Regions from separate parts of the Pantoea sp. E956-1 genome, predicted to be linked through region 1. Evidence: predicted binding sites of a transcription regulator. Region 1 holds the regulator's gene; the other holds the start of a gene.

Region 1 (7,594 bases):
ATGTGACCCGTTCGCCTGTCACAGGCGCGTTTACCTGAACACTAAGAGTGCGGAGTCGCACCAAAATGAGGCTACTGTTGTGGAGTCGATAGCACTCAAAACGGCGGATGCGATCGCCAGCGTCCTGCTGACGCGCATTCAGGCCGGAGAGTTCAGCGCCGGGCGACTGCCGGCGGAGCGTGCCTTAAGTGAGGCGTTCAGCACGACCCGGATTACCCTGCGGGAAGCACTGGGCAAGCTGGAAGCCCAGGGGATGATCTACCGGGAACTGCGTCGCGGCTGGTTTATCGCACCGCCGCGACTGATCTATAACCCGCTGCATCACAGCCACTTTCATGCCATGGCAATGGAGCAGGGACGGCAGGCGGCCACCGAGGTCATCGCCGCCGAACAGGTCGCGGCGCACGACAGCGTGGCGACGGCGCTGCGGCTGGCATCCGGTTCGGCGGTTTACTGCATCCGACGCCTGCGGCGCATCGACGGGCGCGCGGTGCTCTATGTTGAACACTACCTCAATCCGCGTTTTTTCCCTGGTCTGCTTGATGAAGATTTGACCCGCTCACTGACCGATCTCTATGATCAGCGCTACGGCATTCGTTACGGCGGCGCGCGCTTCACCATCCTGCCCGGCCCGCTGCCGGAGGTCGCCGCACCCATGCTGAATGTGGCACCGGGCAGCCCCGGTTTGCTGATTACCCGTATCAATCGCAACCAGCAAAAAGAGGTGATTGATTGCGACTGTGAATACTGGCGTTACGATGCGCTCTGTGTTGATGTCGAGGCCTGAGGAGTTATTGTGATTTGCGTCACACTCGCGCATGATATCGCGCGCTAATAACTCCTTTTTTAAGGCGCAACATGAGTGACAAAAATCCTTTGGCCCGCCACCTTGCGACGGTACTGCAATGGGTGCTGAATCTGGGTCTGCTGAGTCTGGCAATCATCCTGATCGTCTTTTTAGGCAAAGAAACTATCCATCTGGCAAACGTGCTGTTTAACACCGGCGAGCAGTCATCCTCCTATCTGTTGATTGAGGGAATTGTCATTTATTTCCTCTACTTCGAATTTATTGCATTGATTGTTAAGTACTTTCAGTCGGGCTATCACTTTCCGCTGCGCTATTTTGTCTATATCGGTATCACGGCAATTATCCGCCTGATTATCGTCGACCATAAAAATCCCTTCGATACGCTCTGTTACTCTGCGGCGATTCTGATTCTGGTGGTCACTCTGTGGCTGGCGAACAGCAACCGCCTGAAACGCGAGTAATCCTCTTGCCGTCTGTCATGACGGCAGGTGTTCGCATCGCGTCTCTGCGCTAAACTAGCGTCCTGAAAATTATTGGGAGTGGTGCTATGTCGCAAGACGCGCTCAGCTTATTACGTGCACTCAACTGGCTTTCTCCGTCGCAGGCAACCCTTGCGCCGCCATTGCTCGACTGGCTGATGGAGGAGGATTCAATGACGCGCCGTTTTGAACAACATTGCCAGCGGGTCACGGTTCAGCCGCTGCGTGAAGGCTTTATCGACGCCAGCGAGTTAGGTGATGAAAAGGGCTTGTTGCCAGACGATCAACGCTTCTGGCTGCGCGAAGTGCTGCTGTTCGGCGACGATCAGCCCTGGCTGGCTGGCCGTACGCTGGTGCCGGAAAGCACCCTCAACGGGCCAGAAGCGATGCTGCAGCAGCTGGGCACCCGGCCGCTGGGGCGCTATCTCTTCTCCTCTTCGACGCTGACCCGGGATTTTATTGAGCCGGGGCAGGTGGAGGGATTGTGGGGACGGCGCTCACGCCTGCGTCTCTCGGGTAAACCGCTGCTGCTGACTGAACTGTTTTTACCGGCATCGCCGCTCTATCGCGATCTGGTCTGAGGATCCTGTGGTGCAAAATAGCTTAAGTATGAACAAATGGCGGGCCTACACACGTCTGATGCGTATCGATAAACCAATCGGTACGCTGCTGCTGATGTGGCCAACGTTCTGGGCATTATGGCTGGCTGACATGGCGATCCCGCCGCTGCCGGTGCTGGCGGTGTTTGTTGCCGGGGTCATCGTGATGCGTGCGGCCGGTTGTGTAATCAATGACTATGCCGATCGCAAAGTAGATGGTCATGTCGAGCGCACGAAGCATCGGCCACTGGCCAGCGGCGCGGTGAGTGCAAAAGAGGCTAAGCTGCTGTTCGTGATCCTGGCACTGGTGGCTTTTGCGCTGGTGCTGACCATGAACCTGATGACGATTATGCTCTCTGTAGTGGGGCTGGCGCTGGCCTGGGTCTATCCCTTTATGAAGCGCTATACCCACCTGCCTCAGGTGGTTTTGGGTGCCGCCTTTGGCTGGGCGATTCCTATGGCCTGGTCGGCAGTTAGTGAGTCCTTACCTCTGGTCTGCTGGCTGGTATTTATCGCCAACATCTGCTGGACGGTCGCCTATGACACCCAGTATGCGATGGTGGATCGGGATGATGACCTGAAGATTGGCGTGAAGTCGACCGCGATTCTTTTTGGCCGATTCGACAAGCTGATCATTGGCCTGCTGCAACTGGCGACGCTGCTGCTGATGGCGCTGGTGGGCATCATGCTGCATCTGAACAGCGCCTTCTACTGGACGTTGCTGCTGGCTGCCGCGCTGTTTGTTTATCAGCAGAAGCTGATCGCCGGACGTGAGCGGCAACCCTGTTTCCAGGCTTTTCTCAATAATAACTATGTCGGGATGGTGCTGTTCCTCGGTGTACTGATGAATACCCCGCCGTTCAGCCAGCTGTTCTGATAGAGAGTTTCCAGACATAAAAAGGCGATCCGGGAGGTCGCCAAACCTGACGAGGATGAATCTGGCAGCAATGAATGAGCTCAACGCGCAGGGAACATGGGCAGAAGAGGAAAGCGTCCCGCGGCAGGGACGGCGCGGGCCGAGCAGTCAGGGATGACGCTTTTGCGTCTTTCCGATCTGACGATGTTCCCTGAGCAGGCACCGTTTTACAGCGAATCGGACCAGACCTGGCCTATAAAAAAGGCGACCTCATGAGGTCGCCTTTTTACTATGCGCGCTGCGGTCAGTCGTGCGCCCCAGCGGTTTCAATCGTCATACGAACATCGCTGGTGACCAGGTCTGCCAGCATATGCCAGGTCGCCATGGTCTGCGCAACATCGGCATCACCGCTGTCGCTGATATACCCCTCATCGCGCAGGGTCAGGACCAGTGAGGTAAAGACCGCTTTGTCGAAGAATTCCGGGGCATTGATACCGTGCAGCACCGACAGACGCTGTGCCAGCGTCCGGCTCTCTTTCTCCAGCGTGCCGCGGTTAATCGTCGGCTTGGCGCTGAGAATGGAGAACGTAATGGCATAGCGCTGCAGCGTTTCACGCACACCGGCGGCCAGCAGTTGCAGTGTGCGATAGCGCGCTGAGGAAAAGCGTAATTCGCCGGCTTCGAGCGTAATCAGGCCCTGACGCGCCAGCTCCTGACTCAGTTCGGTCAACAGTTGCGGCAGCTCATCGGTCTGCCAGCGCAGGAACAGCTCACTCTTCAGCATCGGGTAGATCAGGCTCACCTGACGCAGCAGTTCTGCTTCGCTCAGCGTCTGATGCTGCTGAACAATGGCGGCAATCAGCGACGGCATCACCAGCATGTGATGAATATTGTTGCGATAGTAGGTCATCAGCACTGCCTGCTCACGCGGCAGAATGATGATGTCGCCAATACTGTCCTTTTCACTCTCAAACTTATTCATACCCAAGGCGTGATCCAGCAGCGCTTCCGCTGAGAGATCGGGTACGGTCGCATTTGGCGAGTAAGGCACGTTGCGCAGCAACTGGGTATAGCACTCCAGTTGTTCAATCAGCTGTTCACGGGTTAGTGAGCGCTGACGTGACGCCAGCAGGGCGGTGACACAGAGATTCATGGCGTTAGCCGCGCCCGCTTCATTGATACGCACCATCAGGCTGGCAGCAATATCGTTGACGGTCGGTGTTAACCAGCTGGGACGCTGCGGCTCAATCGGATCGATGGCATCGCGCCATTCCGGCACTCGCTTGTTAAGATAGTTGACCAGCGGCAGGGGTTCGCCAAAGTTAACGTAACCCTGACCGAGATTACGCAGCTTGCGTAAGCCGCGCACCATCTGCATGAAGCCCTCTTTCTCTTTCGCCGCGCCGCGCAGTTCTTTAGCGTAAGTGCCCACTTCCATCACATGCTCATAGCCGATATAGATCGGCACCAGCGTGATCGGACGATTTCCGCCGCGCAGCATCGCCTGCAGCGTCATGGCTAAGGTGCCGGTTTTAGGGTCCAGCAGGCGACCGGTTCGTGAACGGCCTCCTTCGACAAAATACTCAACCGAATAGCCCCGGGTGAACAGCTCGCCGAGATATTCACGGAATACCGTGGCGTAGAGCTTGTTGCCTTTAAAGGTACGACGAATAAAGAAAGCGCCCAGACGACGGAAAATCGGGCCGGCTGGCCAGAAGTTGAGATTGATCCCGGCTGCGATGTGCGGCGGCACCAGTCCCTGATGATAAAGCACATAGGAGAGCAGCAGATAATCCATGTGGCTGCGATGGCACGGCACATAGACAATCTCGTGGCCATCCTGGGCCAGCTGGCGGACTTTTTCGCCGCCATTGACGTTGATGCCCTGATAGAGTCGACTCCAGAGCCAGCCCATCACGCGGTCAGTTACACGGATGGCTTCATAGGAGAAGTTTGCTGCAGTCTCCTCCATCATCTCGACGGCATTCTGCTGCGCTTTCTCATGGGAGATTTTTTTGCTGCGTGCTTCATCCTCTACTGCCTTTTCAATCGCTTTGGATTGCAGCAGACGATTAAATAGATCCTGACGCGCCGGCAAGCGCGGGCCAATCGCCGCCAGTCGCTGGCGGGCAAAATGAATGCGCGCCACGCGAGCCAGCTTCTGGGCGATCGACTGATCCGTACCGTGTTCAGTTGCCATGCGGCGCAGCGACACCGTCGGTGAGAAGCGGACAAAACTGTCGCGCCCGTGCCAGATCACCGCAAAGAACTTCTGCACCCCGTTCAGCACCCGCAGATGTGGCGTGGCTTCGCCCTGAACTTCACGTCCCGGTGCGCGACCAAACATCACGGTGACCGGCAGCATCTGTATATCGAGCTTTGGGTTATTACGGTGCAGGTCGAGGTAATCGTGAAAGATTTTCACGGATTCCACGCTGGGCACAAAATAGGGGAAGACACGCGGGCCATTGTGGATAAAGACGTGGCGCGGCAGCAGTGAACCATCAATCTCCAGCGGAGAGAGCGGGTCGGGCAGATGATGCCGCAGACACTGCGCGCGTAATGTCAGTAAGTCGGCCTTCGAATCGTAAGGCAAAACATACATAATAGGTCGGGTCGGATCCAGACCATGTTCAGACACGGGATCGGCCGGAATGGCCTTACTTTTTACCAAAAACGACAGTGGTAAATTAAGCAGTTTGTAATAGAGTTTACGCCAACCTGACATAGACAACATGAAGCCTCTTGTTAGCAAAGCGCCGCAAGCATACCAGAAAGCGCAGCGAAGATCTGTGGTGGTGCCCATTGCACGCAGCCCAGACATTGACGTCAATCCGATGAAAGGGTTCCCACATCATGGCAAATAATGCCACCGGACTTATCAGAATAGTAAAAGCCGCAGGTTACTCATGGCAGGGACTGCGAGCCGCCTGGCAACATGAGGCGGCGTTTCGCCAGGAAGCGCTGGCTGCGCTGGTCGCAATTATTATTGCGTGCTGGCTGGATGTCGATATGGTCTCACGCATCCTCATGATTGGGGTGGTGGTGCTGGTGGTCATTGTTGAAATCCTCAATAGCGCTATTGAAGCGGTGGTTGACCGCATCGGTCAGGAGCATCATCCGCTGGCGGGCCGGGCGAAAGACATGGGCTCGGCGGCGGTACTGATCAGCATTTTACTGGCACTCTTTGTCTGGATCGCGCTGCTCTGGACACATTTGCGATAAGCCTTCCACAATGCGTCTGAGGGCGCGTTTTCCCTGACAATTGGTTTCCATTTCGCCAATACCTGTATATACTCACAGCGACTGTATAAACAACCAGGGGGCGGGATGAAAGCATTAACCAGCAGGCAGCAGCAGGTCTATGACCTGATTCGCGACCATATTTCTTCAACGGGCATGCCGCCTACGCGTGCCGAAATTGCGGCGCAGCTGGGCTTCCGTTCGCCGAATGCGGCAGAAGAGCATCTGAAAGCGCTGGCGCGTAAAGGCGTTATCGAGATCGTTTCCGGTGCATCACGCGGCATTCGCCTGTTAATGGAAGAAGAAGCCTCAGAAGGGCTACCGCTGATTGGCCGGGTTGCTGCCGGTGAGCCGATCATGGCGCAGGAACATATCGAAACTCATTACAAGGTCGATCCAGGCCTGTTTAAGCCTTCTGCTGACTTCCTGCTGCGCGTCAGCGGAATGTCGATGAAAGATATCGGAATTATGGATGGCGATTTGCTCGCGGTGCATAAAACCCAGGATGTGCGCAACGGCCAGGTTGTGGTTGCCCGCATTGATGATGAAGTTACCGTTAAACGCTGGAAAAAGCAGGGTGCTATCGTGCATCTGCTGCCTGAAAACAGCGATTTTGACCCGATTGTTGTCGATACCCGTGCGCAGTCGCTGACTATTGAAGGTCTGGCGGTGGGCGTGGTGCGCAACGGCGAGTGGCTCTGATTTTGACGCCAGCGTGCATTCGCTTTTTCTGATGCTATTCTGTCTGCCCTAATTTTGTCGCTGTCTCTTTTGCGCAGCGACACTGAGCACGGAACGGCGAATGCGCTTTATCACGGCAACGGATAAAAATCTCTGGCGGCTCGCACTGCCAATGATCCTTTCAAATATCACTGTTCCCTTACTGGGAGTGGTCGATACTGCAGTAATTGGTCATCTCGACAGCCCTGTCTATCTTGGCGGGGTTGCGGTCGGGACTACAGTGACCAGCTTCCTTTTTATGCTGCTGCTTTTCCTTCGAATGAGTACGACTGGCCTTACGGCACAGGCGTTTGGTGCGGGCGATAAAACCGCTCTGGCGCGCGCGCTGACGCAACCGCTGATCATCGCGCTGCTGGCAGGTGTACTGTTCATCGCTTTGCGTTATCCGATTATCCAGCTGGCGACCCATCTGGTTGGCGGCAATCCCGATGTACTGGAACAGGCGGCGCTGTTTATTCAGATTCGCTGGCTCAGTGCGCCTGCCACGCTGGCAAACCTGGTAATCCTGGGCTGGCTGCTGGGCGTGCAGTATGCGCGTGCGCCAGTGATCCTGCTGGTGGTGGGCAATCTGGTTAACATCGTGCTCGATCTCTGGCTGGTGATGGGGCTGCACTGGGGTGTCGCGGGGGCGGCCACCGCCACGGCACTGGCAGAGTACATCACGCTGGGCGTCGGCAGCATCATGGTCTGGCGGGTATTAAAACTGCGCGGAATTACGCTTAGCCTGCTGAAGCAGAGCTGGCGCGGTGACAGCGGCCGGCTGCTGCGACTGAACCGGGACATCATGCTGCGCTCTCTGATGCTGCAGCTCTGTTTTGCCTCGCTGACCGTGCTGGGCGCGCGACTCGGCCCTGATGTGGTGGCGGTT
Region 2 (7,594 bases), on a different contig from region 1:
TAAGCCGATCAGAGGAAGGTATGTTGTGGCAGCGCGATGTATATGCCTGTAACCGGCTACGCCGGGCGGCGCAGTGCTGTTTAATATCTGTATCACTCTCAGCGGCATTCAGGGCTGGCTGCGCACTGCTCGCCAGACTCGTTCGCCTCAAGCAGGCAGGCTCAATCGGACTCAATGTCCGGCTTGTGCCAACAGCGGACGTTGATGCCTCCGTTGTACAGCGGAAAGGCAAAGCAGAAAATAAAAGGCTTGAAATTCGACTCTACAACTGTAAATTTAAACAGTTATTTATCCAGCAAATAGGACTTTTGAAATGAATGGCTCGGTTGAAGAGATAAGTTTTGAGATTTGTGAAAACACTGATGCGGAACAATCATTACCTATTGAAGAAGGGCTTAATCATTTCAACGATTTAATGACGGGAATAAGTGACCGTAAACCATTATCTGTATTAATAAAATCAACTAAAACTGGTGAAGTACTTGGAGGAATGCAAGGACGTTCGTCACTGGGTCTCCTTTTTATAGATCTTTTCTATCTTCCACCGGAGCTGCGGAGAATGGGGCTTGGTACAGATATCCTCAACCGTTTCGAGGATGAAGGGCGGAGAAGGGGCTGCACAGCTGCATTTTTGTATACGATAAGCTTTCAGGCTCCTGATTTTTACAAAAAGCACGGTTGGGAGGAATTTGGGCGTATTGGCTGCGAGCCGGAAGGTACAAGCCGGATATTTATGAAGAAATCCTTATAAAATTCATCTTCACCTTTCAACAGGGGCGTCAGCTCTTCGCTCATAGCAGACCAAACAACACTCCAGAGCTGCTGACATGAACAGCATCAAATTAACTAACGTTTCTCACCACTCAGATCATTATTGCTGAGCACCACCACAGGTTTACCGCGCAGGTCGGGCCGGAACAGGGACTCGCAGCTTGCATAGAACGAGTTGACGTCCGCCAGTCCGAACATAGGCAGCGCCATAGCTACCTCCTGCGCGCTTTTGTACTGCTGAAGAACCAGGTGACGACGCCCAGCAGCTGCAGTTCATCCGGATAAATGACGGAGTAGGCCGGATTCATCGGCAGGAGAGCCAGACGGGGATGCAGCTGCAGCCGCTTGACGGTAAATTCGCCGTTCACCTCGGCGATGACGATGTCCCCGTGAGAGGCTTCTTCTGCGCGATCGACCACCATGACGTCGCCATCACACAGTCCCAGTTCCTGCATGCTGTTGCCGCTGGCGCGCACAAAAAACGTGGAGGCGCGCCGGCGGATGCAGAGCTCGTTGAGGTCAAGTTCACTTTCAACATAGTCTGCGGCGGGTGAGGGAAAGCCTGCTGCACAGGGATCAGCGTAAAGGGGCACGCGTACCCGCGGGGTGAAAACCGGGGGCCAGAGCAGCATAAGGCCTGAGCCGTACGCGGCGGGTTTCACAGGACGCTCCCTGAAGAAAACGTCGGTGACGGGACAGGTGCGGTATGTAAGTCGTGCATAAATTCCTCCTCTGTAATTGACTGGTTTTATATACAGTATTATTGGGCGGAATTTATCTGGCAAGAAAAAGCAAAGCGGTGATGAGAGAAAGCAGAATTATACCTCTGATAAATAGTGGAAAGTATTTATAAGCGTCTGCTTTCAGCTGCGCTCTGAGTAGCACCTGGCATGGAAAGCATGCAGATAGACTTCCGGATCCACTGATCCCCCTGTCTTTTTCGGGAAAGGAGCGTAAGCAGTCTCAGCCGGCGACGGTGAAATGACGCTTCCTCGCCACGGCTGTTCGTTCCTCGCGCTGCTGCGGTACGCCTCAGCCGTGACTGCGGCGAGCGTGGCGGGCTCCGGTGTAAAGGCACGTTTTTTTGCTGTTTCATCGTGTTCGCCCGGATCGGGCCGATTTATGCTGCATTCAGATGTTTTCTGACGCTTTATCCTGAGAGGAAACTTATGGATGATCTCACTTCTCCTGCCCGCTTTCTGGCGTACCTTATGGCAGAGCACCACATCTCCATGAAACTGCTGTGCAGGCGCAGCGGGATGGACCGTGACGCCGCCCGGGCCTTTCTGGCCGGTCAGCTGCCGGTGACCCCGGCACTGGCGGACCAGCTGGGCAGGGTATCTCATTCGCCCGGATTCTGGCTGAACCGGCAGGCCCTGTGGACGCGCTCTGAATCTGACCTGCAGTCTGATAACGGCTGGTCCGGTGCCGCACTGAACTGCAGCCGCGGCTGAGCGGCCGTGGCGAACAGAAAAAAGCCCGCCCGGGATAAACCGGACGGGCAAATGCAGTGGGGCGTGATTCATCTTACGCATACCATCTTCAGCAGAGCCGGCAGTTCATCATGTGCCTGTGACATACGTGTGACAGGGCCGGCCTTTCCCATTCTTTCTGCCTGTTCCGTTCCCCTTTTCTGCTGCTGAACCGCGTCATTTTCATAAAGGCCATCGCTGCGCTCCGCTTTTAACCGGCGCGCCAGCGTTGCCTGACGCCGGAAATCCCTTCCCTCAGCCACTCTCTTTTCTCTTTCAGGGCCTGCACCGTGCCTTCACGTTAGCCGGGCCGCTTCGCCGGCAAGGGACGCTGGCGCTCGTCCTGCTCACCCGTTCCCCGCCGTGCGCGGGACATTCAGTCCGCTCCGGCGGCGCGTGCGGCTTGCGCTTCCGCCCGTGCCTGCTCTGCTTTACGCCCGGCTGCTGTGGCGGCACGGCGCAGGTGAGGCCGTGCAACCATTGACTGAGGAGAGAGTTATGCCGAACTGGTGTGCAAACAGGCTGCGTGTGACCGGCCTGGCGGAGAGCGTGAGTCAGGTGCGGGCGCTGATGACGGGCGGGGTGCGGCCGCTGTATGCGCGGGCGGAAGCAGAGGGTATTCAGCTTTTTCTGGCGGGCTGCGCCGGACTGCTGCGTCCGGTGATGGACGAAACGTATGTGCCTTATTCGGTGCTGACGGCGGCGGGGCAGGGTGAAGACACCCCGGAAAACCGCGCCTTTACGCAGTGGCTCGTGCACCTGCGCGACGGCGCAGCACTGTCGGACGAAACCTGTAACCGGCTGCACGACCTGTGGCTGGCCACCGGACTCCGCAGCCGGACGTGGGAGGCGCTGGATGAGCAGGCAAGGGCGGTGATGAATAGCTTATGGAAGCGTAAGCATTACGACTGGTCAGGCATGAGCGGGGACAGCGTGAGTGAATTCTGGAGCCGCACGGGTGACAGCAGTGCCGTTGCGGACGGTGCGGCTGATTTTGACATGCGCCTTCTGCTGCCCACCCGTCTCGATGTGGAAATCAATGGCTTCAACGGTGGCCTGCTGGACGGGATTCCGGGCGGCTATGAGTTTTATATCGCGCAGTACGGCGTGAAGTGGCCGGTGGGTTACGCACTGGAGGTGGGTGATTGCGGGCCGGACTTTCTGGAAGTGGACTTTGATACCCCCTGGTCACCGCCGCATGGTCGGGTATTTGAAGCCCTGAGCAGGCGTTTTAGTGTGACTGTCGGGCACTGGTACGCGGAAAGCGGCTGCAGTTTCTGCGGGTTCGACCTTTACAGCGACGGCGAACTGACTGACAGCCTCAGCAGTCAGCTGGAATGGGATGAAGAGGATGAGGACGGTATTACGTGCGTGACCGGACCGGACTGGATAGTAAACAACATCGGACACTTTGGCGGCTGAGGGGAGGCGGCGGGGTAAGCCCCGCCGGACAGGATGATGAAAAGAGAACTTACGCTGGCGGGCCTGATGGCCAGCCTGTCGGGATTTGCCCCGGATACGCCGTGCGTGGCTCACATCTGGATGGCGGACGACTTTGAGGACATTGACCCGGAACTTACGCCCGGTGAAGTAACTGCAGCGATCGAACTGGCGGACAGGACGCTGGATGCTGATATCAGTCTCAGCTGGGGATTTATGCGCGACTGTGCAGAAAGCGTGAAGGCCCGGAGGGAGACTGAATGAACATCTGGCTGGTCAGTTATCAGGAAGAGACAGGCAGCACCTCACACGAATACCACATGCTGCTCAGCGGGCAGGACTTTACGCTGGCTGAAGCCGCATGCGAACGGATGGGCGAAAACTGGTGGCCACCCGAACGCCCTGTCTGCTCTCAGGGCTGCTACTGGCAGTTTAACCGTGGCAGCGTCTGGCTCAAAAGCATCGTTCTGCTTCAGGAAAGTGAGGCAGAGACGCTGGCCGGACTGCGGTTCCTCGATGAGTGGCAGGTGAGTGGTTCGCCGGATGCACCCGTCATCTGTGACCGCAGCGACTGCCGGTGGGAAGATTACCGGCCCTGATATTTTCACCCGATGCCGCCCCGACTGGCGGCATCTCTTCAGTAAGGCATAAGGATGTCGCTTCGCTCCGCTTCTTTTGCCGCTTCCCGTCCTGCGGCCGGAAACCGGCAGATGCAAAGTGCCGTGCCCTCACGGTAGCCGGGCCGCTTCGCCTGCAAGGGAAGCTTCGCCGTCCTGCTCACCCGTTCCCCGCCGTGCGCGGGACATTCAGTCCGCTCCGGCGGTGCGTGCGGCCTGCGCGTCCGCCCCTGCCTGCTCCGCTTTACGCCCGTCTTTGTGGTGGTCACGGCACCACAGGGGTGCCCCCTGACACTGAGGAGCATAACTATGTCCAGATTCATGCGTGGCGATATCCGTATAACCTTTTGAGGGTTGCTCGTCATCAGGTCCGGACTGACCGCGCTGGTGTACCCTATAATAGCCGTGTCATTCGGATCGATCACCCTGCTGACCGCGGCAAGAGTATCCCTGGAGTAGTAATCAGAAGTCCATCCCGGTAAATTGAGTCATCTGACTTCAAATCTTGTGAGGGAATCATGCTTGATATCACTAACTTTGGACTGTTTGCTCTTTCCGTCTTTCTGCTATCGGTCACACCGGGACCAGATATGGCCTATGTAATTGGTCAGAGCGTAGCAAACGGCCGACGTGCTGGCATCATCTCTGCTACTGGCGTGGCGCTAGGCAGCTGCGCCCATGCAATTGCAAGCGTAATAGGGCTCACTGCTCTACTTGCCGCATCTCCGGTGATGTTTACAGCGGTAAAATATGTTGGTGGGGCTTACCTGATATACTTGGGCGGGAAAATGATTCTCGGAACGTTTAAAGATAAAAATATGGAAGACGACGCTGAGGCTAAGATAAGTCCGAAGACAAATGCGTACGGTCTGTTATCTAAGGGCTTTATCACAACGTTAACAAATCCGAAGGTACTCCTTTTCTTCATTTCCTTTTTTCCACAATTTGTCTTGCCTGAAGGCAAACATCATGCAGAGTCTTTCCTTTTACTGGGCCTGACATACGCGCTTATCGCATATCTTACTGATAGTATGTTTGCAATTATGGCCAGTGGCGCCACTGGAGCCATTTCAAAAAATATCAAAATGCAAAAACTGCTGGATCTCGTAGTAGGAGCTACTTTTGTTGCGCTGGGCATTAGACTTGCCTTAACCCGTCATTAATGAATAAGCTTAATGAAGAGATCTGACCTGCTCCCCGTTGATTAATACACCGCGATGTTAGTAATGTCTTCATAAGCCACATGAGGACATCCCCATGAAGAAGCGTTTTTCCGACGAACAGATCATCAGTATTCTCCGCGAGGCTGAAGCCGGCGTTTCTGCCCGGGAACTCTGCCGTAAGCATGCTATTTCAGACGCCACCTTTTACACCTGGCGCAAGAAGTTTGGCGGCATGGAAGTCCCCGAAGTGAAGCGGCTCAAGTCACTTGAAGAGGAGAACGCCCGCCTTAAGAAGCTGCTCGCTGAAGCCATGCTGGATAAGGAGGCGCTTCAGGTGGCTCTGGGCCGAAAGTTCTGACGACAGACCAGAAGCGGGAAGCCGTGGAAGCCATGTGTGAGACAACGGGTCTGTCGCAACGCCGTGCCTGCAGGCTGGCCGGTCTGTCACTTTCAACCTGCCGTTATTCGGCTCAGCGCCCGGCTGCTGACGCGCAGCTCTCTTTACGTATCACAGAGCTGGCACTTGAACGCCGCCGATTTGGTTACCGGCGCATCTGGCAGTTATTGCGTCGGGTGGGCTTTCACGTCAACCACAAGCGGGTTTACCGCATCTATCACCTTAACGGTCTGGGTGTAAAACGCAGGCGGCGCCGTAAGGGGCTGGCGACTGAACGGCTTCCGCTTCTTCGCCCGGATGCGCCGAACCTGACCTGGTCGATGGATTTTGTCATGGATTCACTTGCCAGCGGCCGCCGGATTAAGTGCCTGACCTGCGTGGATGATTTCACGAAGGAGTGCCTGACGATCACCACGGCATTCGGGATTACAGGCGTTCAGGGGACACGTATTCTGGATAGCATTGCGCTGTTTCGTGGCTATCCTGCAACGATAAGAACCGATCAGGGCCCGGAATTTACCTGCCGCGCGCTCGATCAATAAGCCTTTGAACATGGCGTTGAGCTGCGCTTAATCCAGCCGGGCAAGCCAACGCAGAATGGATTTATTGAGAGTTTCAACGGTCGCTTTCGGGATGAATGCCTGAATGAACACTGGTTCAGCGATATTGTTCACGTCAGGAAAACGATTAATGACTGGCGGCAGGATTATAACGAGTGCCGTCCACATTCATCGCTGGATTACCCGACGCCAGCTGAATTTGCAGCGGACTGGCGAAACGGGAAATATGAAGAAAAACCATGACCCTGACCCAAAATCCTGTTCCATTCAGAAACAGAATTCCGGCATGATAAACACTCCCCTGAACGGAGGATGTGCTGATGAAAAAGTCACGATTCACCGAAGAGCAGATTGTTTTTGCCCTGAAGCAGGCTGAACTGGGTACGTCAGTGCCGGACGTCTGCCGCAAACTGGGTATCTCCGATGCCACTTTTTATACTTGGCGCAAGAAATACGGCGGAATTTCCCCTTCCGAACTCAGACACATGCGGCAACTGGAAGAGGAAAATCTGCGGCTGAAGAGGCTGGTTGCCGATCTCAGCCTCGACAAGGCGATGCTGCAGGACGTGCTGGCAAAAAAGAGCTGACGCTGGCACGCCTGCGCGAATGGGTCAGGGATTTACAGGCCCGGTACGGTGCCAGCGAACGACAGGTCTGCTATGCGCTGCGGCTCAGCCGCAGTTCGTTCAGGTATCGTCCAGTTGCTGCCGATGACAGCGCGCTGCGCCTGCGTATCCGTGAGATCACTGAAACGCGAATTCACTACGGATATCGACGGGTACACGTGATGCTCAGGCGGGAAGGCTGGCGCGATAACCACAAACGGATCTACCGGCTTTACAGCGAACAGGGGCTGTCACTGCGTCTCAAACGGCCACGCCGCAATAAATCCGCTCAGCGCCGACAGCCGCAGCCTCAGGGCCTGTATCCGAATCACGTCTGGGGCATGGATTTTGTCTCTGATGCGTTATTTGACGGGCGACGACTGCGCCTGCTGACGGTTATCGACCTGTACACCCGCGAATGCCTGGGGCAGAATCTGCGCTCAACAGAAGTGGCAGAAATGCTGAACAGCATAGCGCTCAGGCGTCCGTTACCTCAGCTGCTGAAAACCGACAACGGCTCTGAATTTGCGGGGAAAATGCTGGACAGGTGGATGTATGAACGGGGTATC

The links. The regulator LexA, encoded in region 1, represses DNA repair genes until DNA is damaged. The targets are predictions, from matches to a motif close to TNCTGTATGTACATACAGNA.
Region 2: the regulator LexA is predicted to act here: its motif matches at 1,512-1,531, upstream of umuD (translesion error-prone DNA polymerase V autoproteolytic subunit).

Annotation. Positions count from the first base shown of each region.
Region 1 is NZ_CEUYZP010000009.1:172,953-180,546, reverse strand. Features, by position in the region: gene AC0T7J_RS19660 (UTRA domain-containing protein) at 80-787, shown strand; gene psiE (phosphate-starvation-inducible protein PsiE) at 859-1,269, shown strand; gene ubiC (chorismate lyase) at 1,356-1,868, shown strand; gene ubiA (4-hydroxybenzoate octaprenyltransferase) at 1,879-2,763, shown strand; gene plsB (glycerol-3-phosphate 1-O-acyltransferase PlsB) at 3,047-5,470, opposite strand; gene AC0T7J_RS19635 (diacylglycerol kinase) at 5,599-5,967, shown strand; gene lexA (transcriptional repressor LexA) at 6,073-6,687, shown strand; gene dinF (MATE family efflux transporter DinF) at 6,788-7,594, shown strand, end outside.
Region 2 is NZ_CEUYZP010000011.1:68,387-75,980, forward strand. Features, by position in the region: gene AC0T7J_RS20895 (GNAT family N-acetyltransferase) at 314-751, shown strand; partial or broken gene AC0T7J_RS20900 (Y-family DNA polymerase) at 868-969, opposite strand; gene umuD (translesion error-prone DNA polymerase V autoproteolytic subunit) at 984-1,403, opposite strand; gene AC0T7J_RS20910 (helix-turn-helix transcriptional regulator) at 1,941-2,225, shown strand; gene AC0T7J_RS20915 (DUF1281 domain-containing protein) at 2,742-3,665, shown strand; gene AC0T7J_RS20920 (hypothetical protein) at 3,702-3,947, shown strand; gene AC0T7J_RS20925 (hypothetical protein) at 3,944-4,282, shown strand; gene AC0T7J_RS20930 (LysE family translocator) at 4,819-5,463, shown strand; partial or broken gene AC0T7J_RS20935 (IS3 family transposase) at 5,558-6,663, shown strand; one part of gene AC0T7J_RS20940 (IS3 family transposase) at 6,741-7,002, shown strand; one part of gene AC0T7J_RS20940 (IS3 family transposase) at 7,002-7,594, shown strand, end outside.